Regions from separate parts of the Streptomyces sp. NPDC033180 genome, predicted to be linked through region 1. Evidence: predicted binding sites of a transcription regulator. Region 1 holds the regulator's gene; the other holds the start of a gene.
The links. Region 1 encodes HspR, which represses chaperone genes until heat shock. Its sites were predicted from a motif close to TTGAGNNNNNNNNNCTCAA; they were not measured.
Positions count from the first base shown of each region.

Region 2: lon (endopeptidase La) is a predicted target of HspR. The motif match lies at 3,823-3,841, and genes of this name have one in related genera.

Region 1 is NZ_JBVIPU010000003.1:403,268-409,013, forward strand. It holds gene grpE (nucleotide exchange factor GrpE) at 1-490, shown strand, start outside; gene dnaJ (molecular chaperone DnaJ) at 532-1,737, shown strand; gene ACZ5WE_RS12590 (heat shock protein transcriptional repressor HspR) at 1,739-2,203, shown strand; gene ACZ5WE_RS12595 (hypothetical protein) at 2,294-2,797, shown strand; gene ACZ5WE_RS12600 (nucleoside deaminase) at 2,797-3,273, shown strand; gene ACZ5WE_RS12605 (hypothetical protein) at 3,279-3,461, opposite strand; gene ACZ5WE_RS12610 (helix-turn-helix domain-containing protein) at 3,793-4,014, opposite strand; gene ACZ5WE_RS12615 (hypothetical protein) at 4,294-4,512, opposite strand; gene ACZ5WE_RS12620 (helix-turn-helix transcriptional regulator) at 4,595-5,578, opposite strand.
Region 2 is NZ_JBVIPU010000005.1:288,306-294,051, reverse strand. It holds gene ACZ5WE_RS17870 (MarR family winged helix-turn-helix transcriptional regulator) at 1-178, opposite strand, end outside; gene ACZ5WE_RS17865 (lysozyme) at 456-1,298, shown strand; gene lon (endopeptidase La) at 1,371-3,800, opposite strand; gene ACZ5WE_RS17855 (rhomboid-like protein) at 3,936-4,742, opposite strand; gene ACZ5WE_RS17850 (spermidine synthase family protein) at 4,907-5,611, shown strand; gene ACZ5WE_RS17845 (response regulator transcription factor) at 5,677-5,746, shown strand, end outside.

The DNA.
Region 1 (5,746 bases):
GCGGCTCCAGGCGGAGTACCAGAACTACCGCCGCCGGGTGGAGCGGGACAAGGTGACGGTCAAGGAGATCGCCGCGGCGAACCTCCTGTCCGAACTCCTCCCGACCCTCGACGACGTCGGCCGCGCCCGTGAACACGGCGAGCTGGTCGGCGGGTTCAAGTCGGTGGCGGAGGCGCTGGAGACGGTGGTCGCCAAGATGGGCCTCCAGCAGTTCGGCAAGGAGGGCGAGCCCTTCGACCCGACGATCCACGAAGCCCTGATGCACTCGTACGCGCCCGACGTCACCGAGACGACGTGCGTCGCGATCCTGCAGCCGGGGTACCGCATCGGTGAGCGCACCATCCGCCCCGCGCGGGTGGCCGTGGCCGAGCCGCAGCCGGGCGCGCAGACGGTCAAGGGGGCCGCGGAGGACGATGCGACCGCCGCTCCCACGGACTCCGCCGACAAGGCGGAGGACAAGGAGACCGGTGGCGGCCCGGACGAGGGCTGACGTATCGGAGTTGTTGTGAAGCGAGAGGAGGGACGTCGGGGATGAGCACCAAGGACTTCATCGAGAAGGACTACTACAAGGTCCTCGGCGTCCCCAAGGACGCCACCGAGGCCGAGATCAAGAAGGCGTACCGGAAACTCGCACGCGAGAACCACCCGGACGCCAACAAGGGCAACACCAAGGCGGAAGAGCGCTTCAAGGAGATCTCCGAGGCGAACGACATCCTCGGTGACCCCAAGAAGCGCAAGGAGTACGACGAAGCGCGTGCTCTCTTCGGCAACGGCGGCTTCCGGGCGGGTCCCGGAGGCGGCGGTGCCGGAGGCTCCTTCAACTTCGACCTGGGCGACCTCTTCGGAGGCGGCGCCCCGGGCGGTGGAGCGGGCGGCGCCGGCGGTGGCTTCGGGGGCGGTCTGGGTGACGTCTTCGGGGGCCTGTTCAACCGAGGCGGCACGGGCGCGGGCGGCGCGGGCACGCGTACGCAGCCCCGGCGCGGCCAGGACGTCGAGTCCGAGGTCACGCTGAGCTTCACGGAGGCGGTGGACGGGGCCACGGTCCCGCTCCGGATGTCCTCCCAGGCTCCCTGCAAGGCTTGTTCCGGCACCGGCGACAAGAACGGCACACCGCGCGTGTGCCCGACCTGCGTCGGCACGGGACAGGTCACGCGGGGAGGCGGCGGCGGATTTTCGTTGACCGACCCCTGCGTGGACTGCAAGGGCCGTGGGCTCATCGCCCAGGACCCGTGCGAGGTCTGCAAGGGCTCGGGCCGCGCGAAGTCGTCGCGCACGATGCAGGTGCGGATCCCGGCCGGGGTCAGTGACGGCCAGCGCATCCGCCTGCGCGGCAAGGGCGGCCCCGGTGAACGGGGCGGCCCTGCGGGCGACCTGTACGTGGTCGTGCACGTCGACACCCACCCGGTCTTCGGCCGCAAGGGCGACAACCTCACGGTGACGGTGCCGGTGACGTTCGCCGAGGCGGCACTGGGCGGCGAGGTGAAGGTCCCCACCCTGGGCGGCCCGCCGGTCACCCTGAAGCTGCCTCCGGGCACCCCCAACGGTCGTACGATGCGGGCGCGGGGCAAGGGCGCGGTCCGCAAGGACGGTTCGCGGGGCGATCTGCTGGTGACGGTGGAGGTATCGGTCCCGACGTCGTTGTCGGACTCCGCGAAGGAAGCCCTGGAGACCTACCGCGAGGCGACTGCGGACGACGATCCGCGGGCAGAACTGTTCCAGGCCGCGAAGGGAGCATGAGATGGACGGCCGTCGTCGACAGTCCAATTTCGGGCGGGCGTACCAACTGACCGACGAGACGCCGGTCTACGTCATCTCAGTGGCCGCCCAGCTTTCCGGCCTGCATCCGCAGACCCTGCGCCAGTACGACCGCCTCGGTCTGGTCTCCCCGGACCGCACGGCGGGCCGTGGCCGGCGCTATTCGGCCCGCGACATCGAACTGCTGCGCACGGTGCAGCAGTTGTCGCAGGAAGAGGGCATCAACCTCGCCGGCATCAAGCGCATCATCGAGCTGGAGAACCAGGTCGCGGCGCTGCAGGCGAGGGTGGTCGAACTGTCCTCCGCCGTGGAGGGCGCTGCCGCGGCGATGCAGCAGCGCGAGGCGGCGGTGCACGCGTCGTACCGCCGCGACCTGGTTCCGTACCAGGACGTGCAGCAGGCGAGCGCGCTGGTGGTGTGGCGGCCCAAGAGGTCGTCGGAGCAGTAGATTTCGTACGCTCTTGTCGGGGCCGGGAGGTGTCAACCTCCCGGCCCCGACGTCTTGCTGTCTGTTGCCGGGGGAAGTGGAGGACTCACCATGGCCATGGTGGGACTGTTCTGGATCGCCGAGGGTGATGTGTACGTGGGCGCGAAGCCGTCGGGGCTCGCGGCGGGGGTGCGGCTGACGCCGGAGGGCGTGGTGGCCCTGGGCGAAAAGCAGGACGGCCTGTGGCCCTGGGAGGACGTCCACGCGCTGGCGGCGCGGGACGTCCCCGTGAAGTCCCTCAAGCGCAACGTGGGCGTGCTGGTGGGCCTGGCGCTGACGGTGGGCCTCGGTGGGGGCGACGAGGCGCCGACGATGACGCTGCGCGTCTCGGACGCCGACGGAGACACGGACCTCACGGTGTACACGGCGGCGGCGACGGGTTACTCCCGGGCGGAGTACGAACTCTCCCGCGAGCTCCTGTCCCGCCTGACGCAGGGCGCGGGCACGCTGCTGACGACGCTGGCGGCGATGGCGGAGTGGGGCAGGCGCCACGAGGGCGGGACGCCGAGGGCGGCGGAACGCGAGGACCTACTACGAACGTGGACGGAATCCTGATGGACGAACGGGACCTGAAGCATCTGCGCCGCTGCGTGGAACTGGCGCGGGAGGCCCTGGAGGCGGGCGACGAACCCTTCGGCTCACTCCTGGCATCGGCGGCCGGCGAGGTCCTGAAGGAGGACCGCAACCGAGTGGCGGACGGGGACCACACCCGCCACCCGGAGTTCGAACTGGCCCGCTGGTCGGCGCAGCACCTGACCCCCGAGGACCGCGCGAAGGCAACGGTCTACACGTCGGGCGAACACTGCCCCATGTGCGCGGCGGCCCACGGCTGGGTGGGCCTGGGCCGAATCGTGTACGCGGCGTCGTCGGAGCAACTGTCCCGGTGGCTGAAGGAACTGGGCGCCCCACCGCCCCCGGTGAACTCACTCCCGATCGGTGAGATCGCACCGGGGGTGAGGGTGGAGGGACCGGCCCCAGAACTGACCTCGCAGATCAGGGAGTTGCATCGGCGGTTGCATGCGGGGGGCTGAGGGCTTCAGTGGGCGCCGCCGCGGGCCCCGCGGAAAAAGGTCTTCCTTCGCCAGGGAGTTGCCGCGGTCGCGGTGACTCCGAGACCCAGAGCGATCGCGGCAGCAGCCCAGCTGAACAGGTCACCGGGCGGGTTGGCCGTCCAGTCCCACCAGTAGTGGGGGAACCACACCAGAAAGAGAACCGACACCGGCGGGATGGCCCAGCCGAGCTGCTGCCCCAGTACACGGGCCGCCAGCAGCGGCGAGGCCCAGCCAGATCAGGGTGGACCGGACGAACACGCTCCCGGAGCCGAAGCCGTTGACGAAGGCCTCGGCACCGAACGAGAAGGCGCAGACCGTCGCTGTGAGCGCGATGCAGTAGGCGACACGCAATCGGTGCATCGCGGACCCGCCCATTGCTCGACGCCGTGCGGTATGTGCTCTACGGACATGTCGTGCCCCCGTCCTGCTTTGTTGAAGCGACGCGATTCTACGTAGCGGCAGTTGCGTCACGGGCAGGATCGATGTGTGGGTGGCGTGTCACTTCCCCTGGTCCAGGATTCCCGAACGGCCGATGAGGTAGCCGAGTTGGGCTCTGCTGCGGCTTTCGAGGGCGGCGGCGAGCTTGGCGATATGGACGCGGGTCGTGCGCACGTTCATACCGAGGCGAGCCGAGATCTCCGAGTCTGTGAGCCCCTCGACGAGGAGGGCGGCTATGGCTTGCTGTCGGGTGGTGACGCCGTTACCCGCAGGTAGCTGCATCGAATGCGGGTACATAGGGGTGGCCAGGCCCCACAAGCAATCGAAGGCGGCGGCGAGGTGCTCGACGAGGACGGGGAGACGGATCGCCCCGCGCGTCTGCCAGGGACTGGGCCAGCGCCTCAGGAGGTCGGTATCCACCAGGTTGGATGGACAGCAGCTCTTGGCTGGAGTCGGCCAGTGCCCGTGCCACCGCCTCCTGGATCTGGGGGAGGCCACGCAGACGGTGACGGCGGAACGGTCCGAGGGTGCGGCCTGGCGGGGGGCGTCGGCCATGAGCGACTAGAACGCGTTGGCCAGCTTGGTGCCGCGATGCCGCTGATGGACGATGCCTTCCTCGATGGGCTCGAGCAATCGGGGGAGAGCTACGGCGGGAGCAGTGGGCCGCAGCCACCCCGCGTCCTCGGTGTCGGCGTGCAGGAGGCCGAATGCGATCAGGCAGGGCGTTGCTTCGGCCTCCTCCCTTCGGATGCGGCCCTCCGACAGAGCGCGTGTGTACAAGGAAAGGCCCGTCTCGCACGGTTCATCGGACCCGTGGGCATGGGGCTCATCCGTCACGTATCGCTCGCTCCCCTCACCTAGGTCAGTGCTCTTTGTCCAGGATCCCGGACTGTGCGATCAGATAGCCGAGTTGAGCTCGGCTTCCACTGCCCAGGGCTGCGGCGATCTTAGCGATGTGGGATCGGCAGGTGCGGACGTTCATGCCGAGGCGGCGGGCGATCGCTTCGTCCACGTGGCCCTCGATGAGGAGCCTGGCTATGGTGCGCTGGACGCCGGTGATGCCGTCGGTGGCGGGGGCGTAGGGGGTCTCTTCGAGGAGGGGAGCTGCACGTTGCCAGAGTTGCTCGAAGACGTTCGCCAGGTACTCGACGAGCCCCGGGTGCCTGAGTTCCAGGGCTACTTGGCGATCGTCCCGCGCGGGTATGAAGGCGACTGTGCGGTCGAAGATCATCAGCCGTTCGATGAGTTCCTCTAGGGTCCGCACCTCCACCTTGCCTTGTTTCATGTACTCGGCATAGGCAATCGTGCCCTGGCTGTGCCGAGCGGTGTGCTGGTAGAGGGTCCGCATGGTGATGCCGCGCTCGATGATGCCCTGGCTTCGCTCCACGGCCTCGGTGAGGATGGCCTCGCTCCGCCCGCCGCCCGGTTGAACCGTGAGGATCTCGGACTGGCACTCGGCTGTGGCGACTCCTATGGCCTCGTTGATCCGCTTGACGCCCTCCAGAACCGTTATCGCATGGACCGGCGTCCGGTCTTGAGCGGTGATGGCCATAAATGGCTCGAAGGTTTCGGTCAGTTCGACTGCGCGGGACCTACGTTCCTGGATCTCACGCTCAAGAGGCCGCAGGCGCTGAGCTAGCACGGCCGTCGGCGGAAGAGGACGTAGCCAGCCGGCGTCATCGGGATCGGGGTGCAGGAGGGCGAACTCCACCAGGCAAGGAGCCAGTGCGACTTCAGTGCGCGCTATGCGCCCTGAGCGCAGAGCGCTGGCGTAGAGCCTCTTCCCTTCGTCGCACAGGTCAGCCATGGAATGAGGATGTGCCCGAATTGGGCTGTTTATTGTCATATCTCCATCCCCCAGGGTCCTGAACGTGCAGGAACATGATGCATCGCTCCTGTGGTGTTCGCATGGCTGAATGAGCCATCGTCTTGGAAGGCCGGGGGAGAGTCGCTATGGAAGTGAGGACGAAGCGCGCTATGTGCAAGGGAATGCTTCGCTCGGTACTTGTCGGTG
Region 2 (5,746 bases), on a different contig from region 1:
CACGCGCCCGGCGCAGGAGCAGCGTCAACTCGCGCTCCAGGGAGAGGAACTCACGGTCGACACCCCTGCGCACGTCGACCCCGCTGCTCACGTCGACTCCACCGCCGTTCACGTCGACCTCACCGCCGTTCACGTCGACTCCACCGTCTTTCTCGCCCTCGTGCACTTCAGCACCCATGGCACGCTTTCTTTCCGGATCAGAGAAGTTTCCGCCCCGCACGGCGGCAGACACCCGCGTCGGCCCATCGCCGCAGCTCGACCAGTATTTCGTAACGCTCCGACGGGCCACGACGAGCACACCGCCGCAGGAGTAGACCAACGGCAGACACCGGCTCCCCTTCCCAGCCGCGGGTCTACGTGCGTAGCGTCGTACATGACATGTTCACACCACGACATGTCGACAGGTCCCCCCACGAGCTCCATCGAGCTCACCCGAGGCCTACGGAGGCACGCACATGCCCGTGCACAGACCCGGAACGCCCCGCCGCTCCCGCTGGTCAGCGGCCGCGGTCCTGCTCTCAGTCCTCTCCGCCCTCTCCCTCCTCCTCACTCTGCCCGGCGCCGCACAGGCCGCCGACGGCGACGACGCACCGGCCCGCGGCTCCGCCCGCATGGGCCAGGGCGTCATCGAGCACGACGGGCAGGGCAGTCTGCCGCCCGGTGGCGACGCCGTACAGACCGAAGGCGTCGACGTCAGCAGCCACCAGGGCAACGTCGCCTGGGCGACGCTCTGGAACAGCGGCGTGAAGTGGTCCTACGTGAAGGCCACCGAGGGCACGTACTACAAGAACCCGTACTTCGCCCAGCAGTACAACGGTTCGTACAACGTGGGCATGATCCGCGGCGCCTACCACTTCGCCACGCCCGACACGACGAGCGGCGCCACCCAGGCCAACTACTTCGTGGACAACGGCGGCGGCTGGTCCCGCGACGGCAGGACACTGCCGGGCGCGCTGGACATCGAGTGGAATCCGTACGGGGCGGCCTGCTTCGGCAAGTCACAGTCCGCGATGGTCACCTGGATCCGTGACTTCCTGAACCAGTACAAGGCACGCACCGGCCGGCACGCGGTGATCTACACGGCCACCAGCTGGTGGAAGCAGTGCACCGGCAACTACGGCGGCTTCGCGGCCAACAACCCGCTGTGGATCGCGCGTTACAACACATCGCCGGGTGAGCTGCCCGCCGGGTGGGGCTTCCACACGATGTGGCAGTACACCTCGACGGGCCCGACGGTCGGGGACCACAACAAGTTCAACGGCGCCCTGGACAGGGTGCGGGCGCTCGCCAACGGCTGAGCACGCCGCTCTCGGCACGCGGGCCCGGGACCCCTCGAGGGGTCCCGGGCCCGCGCTGACCGGCCTCCTCCGTCACGCGGCGGCCGGAACCCTCACCTCGGCCTCGGTCAGGGCCAGTTCGAGCACCTGACGGACATCCGTCACCGGGTGCACGTCCAGCTTCTGCAGGATCTCCGCGGGGACGTCGTCCAGGTCGGCCTCGTTCCGCTTCGGGATGATCACCGTGGTGATCCCGGCCCGGTGCGCGGCGAGCAGCTTCTGCTTGACGCCACCGATCGGCAGGACGCGCCCGGTCAGCGAGACCTCACCGGTCATGGCCACATCCGTACGGACGAGACGGCCACTCAGCAGCGACGCGAGGGCGGTCGTCATGGTGACGCCCGCGCTCGGCCCGTCCTTGGGGACCGCGCCCGCCGGGAAGTGGATGTGCACGCCGCGTTCCTTCAGGTCGGCGACGGGCAGCTCCAGTTCGGCGCCGCGCGAGCGCAGGAAGGAGAGCGCGATCTGCGCGGACTCCTTCATCACGTCGCCGAGCTGACCGGTCAGGGTGAGGCCGGCGGCGCCGGTCTCCGGATCGGCGAGCGACGCCTCCACGAAGAGGACGTCACCGCCCGCGCCGGTGACCGCGAGCCCGGTCGCCACGCCCGGCACCGCCGTGCGCCGCTCGGCCGGGTCCTGCGCGGACTCGGGGACGTGGTGCGGGCGCCCGATGAGGCCGCGCAGATCGTCGTCGCCGACGGTGAACGGCAGCTCCCGCTCGCCCAGTTCGTGCTGCGCCGCGACCTTGCGGAGCAGCCGCGCCACGGACCGCTCCAGGTTCCGTACGCCCGCTTCCCGGGTGTACTCCCCCGCGAGCTTGCGCAGCGCGCTCTCGTCCAGGGTCACCTCGTCCGTCTCCAGGCCTGCCCGCTCCAGCTGGCGCGGGAGCAGGTGGTCGCGGGCGATGACGACCTTCTCGTCCTCGGTGTACCCGTCGAGCCTGACCAGCTCCATGCGGTCCAGCAGCGCTTCGGGGATGGATTCGAGGACGTTCGCCGTCGCCAGGAAGACGACGTCGCTCAGGTCTAGCTCGACCTCCAGGTAGTGGTCGCGGAACGTGTGGTTCTGCGCCGGGTCGAGGACTTCGAGGAGGGCGGCGGCCGGGTCACCGCGGTAGTCGGAGCCCACCTTGTCGATCTCGTCGAGGAGCACGACCGGGTTCATGGACCCGGCCTCCTTGATGGCCCGCACGATCCGTCCTGGCAGCGCGCCGACGTACGTACGACGGTGTCCGCGGATCTCCGCCTCGTCGCGTACGCCGCCGAGCGCGACCCGCACGAACTTGCGGCCCATGGCATGCGCGACGGACTCTCCGAGGCTCGTCTTGCCGACGCCGGGCGGGCCCACCAGGGCGAGCACCGCGCCGCCGCGACGGCCGCCCACGACCCCGAGGCCGCGGTCGGAGCGCCGCTTGCGCACCGCGAGGTACTCGGTGATGCGCTCCTTCACGTCCTCAAGGCCCGCGTGCTCGGCGTCGAGGACGTTCTGGGCGCCCTTGATGTCGTACTCGTCCTCGGTGCGTTCGTTCCAGGGCAGTTCGAGGACGGTGTCGAGCCAGGTCCTGATCCAGGAGCCCTCGGGCGACTGGTCGCTGGACCGCTCCAGCTTGTCGACCTCCTTGAGGGCGGCCTCGCGGACGTGCTCGGGGAGGTCGGCGGCCTCGACGCGGGTGCGGTAGTCGTCGGACTCCTCTGCTGCGTCGTTGCTGTCGCCGTTGATCTCGCGCAGCTCCTTGCGCACGGCGTCGAGCTGGCGGCGAAGGAGGAACTCGCGCTGCTGCTTGTCCACGCCTTCCTGGACGTCCTTGGCGATGGACTCGGCCACGTCCTGCTCGGCGAGGTGCTCGCGCAGCTGCTCGGTGGCGAGCTTCAGGCGGGCGGCCGGGTCGTCGGTCTCCAGGAGTTCGATCTTCTGCTGGGTGGAGAGGAAGGGGGAGTATCCGGAGTTGTCGGCGAGCGCGGAGACATCGTCGATCTGCGTGACACGGTCGACGACCTGCCAGGCCCCGCGCTTCTTCAGCCAGCTGGTGGCGAGCGCCTTGTACTCCTTGACCAGCTCGGCGACGGCACCGGGGAGGGGGTCGGGGACGGTCTCGTCGACCTTGAGCCCCTCCACCCAGAGCGCGGCGCCCGGCCCGGTCGTCCCTGCGCCGATGTGCACGCGGCCACGGCCGCGGATCAGGGCGCCGGGGTCACCGTCGGAGAGGCGGCCGACCTGCTCGACGGTGCCGAGGACGCCGGTCGCGGCGTACGTCCCGTCGATGCGCGGAACAAGAAGGACCTGCGGCTTGCTGCTCCCAGTGGAGCGTGCGGCCGCCTGGGCCGCCTCCACCGCGGCGCGCACCTCGGTGTCGGACAGGTCGAACGGAACCACCATGCCGGGCAGGACAACCTCGTCGTCGAGCGGCAGCACGGGCAACGCGAGCGGTGTGGTGGCCTTTGACTCAGCGGACTCAGCAGACATGATCTCCCCTTCGGCATTCAAGTTGAGCTATGTGGACTCAATGCTCGTGAGTCCTTGAATGTTCCCCAAAGGGTGTTCGCTGTGAGCGATCACTGCGACACGTGCGGGAATGCGAATGCCAGGGGCTCTCCGCCCTCAGGCGGGTCGGCGCCACCGCCGCACCAGCGGCCACGTGGCGACGCCGAGCGACAGCGCGAGCAGGTGGCCCCAGTTCGTCATCGGGTCCGTGAACGCGATCAGGTCGTCGATCAGCATTCCGCCGAACCCGGCGAGCACCAGCCACCGCAGCCACGGCCTGAAAAGACCGGCCAGCGCGCCGACGCTCGCCGCGACACCGAAGCTGATGCCGTAGTCGAGACGGTGCAGTGAGCTGTCGGGCAGATGGCCCGCGAGGACCGAGAGGCCGACCGGGACCTCGGTCGCGAGGGTGGCCACGACATGCCCGAGCAGGAAGACGCCCGCCGTCCGCAGCGCGCCGATGCGGCGCTCCAGAGCCGTGAGGACGAGCAGGAAGCCGATCGCGTACGGCGACGCGATGCCGCCCGCGATCCACAGCGCGCTGGCCACCAGGACGAGCAGGGGCTCCTGCGCCAGGTGCGCGACATCCGTGCTGGAGTGCCGGTGCAGGGCCGAGATGAGGGACGGGTCCGCGTACGAGGTCAGGAGTGACGTCACGGCGAGGACCGCCGCATAGCCGAACGTGAAGGGCGTACCCGTGGGGGTCGGGAGGAGACGAAGGAGGCGCGGGCGACGGCCGGGCGCGGTCGCCTCGAAGGCGGTCGACTCAGACGCGGTCGACCCGGACGCGGTCGACCCGGACGCGGTCGACTCGGGCGCGCGGGGCCGTTGCCGCGGGATGCCGTCCAGGCCGGGCGGGGCGCTCTTGTCGGGTGGGGCACTCCCGTCGGGCGCCGTGGGGGCGGCCGACACGCTCAGATCCAAGGTGAGACGCTCCTTCCGTCATGTCCACCCTTTGCCGATCTTTCCGGCGGTGTCTATGACCCGTGCCACGGCCCGGGACACGTGAGACGCAAATCACAGCAACCCGAAAGGCCGTCTTCGCGTCCCCCTCGAGCCGCACCTCCACCGGTCATACCCTGGCCGCCATGCACCCCCACACCACCGCCCCCGTCGTGATCGACAGGCGTGAGGGCCCGTACGGCGAAGTCGTCCTGCGGCGCCATGGTGCGCTGCTGCAGATCATCGCCAACGGCTGTTTCCTCATGGACACTTCGGACGGCCGCTCGGAGCGGCTGCTCGTCGACGCGGCGTACGACGCGCTGGACGGCCCCCGGGACCCCGCCCTGCTCATCGGCGGCCTGGGAGTCGGCTTCTCCCTCGCCCACGCGGCGGCCGACCCGCGCTGGGGCCGCATCACGGTCGTGGAGCGCGAGCAGGCCATCATCGACTGGCACTGCTCGGGGGCGGACGCCCCGCTTGCCCGGCTGTCCGGCGCCGCGCTCGCCGATCCGCGCACAGAGATTCTGCACACAGACCTCGTGGCCCACGTCCTGGGCGCCGACGCCTGTGACGGCACCCCGAAAACGTACGACGCGCTCTGTCTCGACATCGACAACGGCCCGGACTGGACGGTGACGGAGGACAACAACTCCCTCTACTCGCCTGCCGGTCTGGCTGCCTGTCAGGCCCGCCTCAAGCCCGGTGGTGTGCTCGCCGTGTGGTCCGCCCAGCCCTCGTCCACTTTCGACTTCGCTCTACGGAATGCCGGGTTCCAGTCGGTACGGACGGAAGAGATCCCCGTTGCCCGAGGCGTACCCGACGTGGTTCATCTCGGCGTAAGGGCTGCGTAGCCGAGGTGCCTTCGCGACCCGTACTCTGCTGACCGAACACAAGCGATCAGTGTCAGGGGCGGGCGATGGAGCAGACACACACCTCCCACAACGGCGCGACGGCGGCGATGCCCGGCGCCCAGCGCCGGGTTCTGG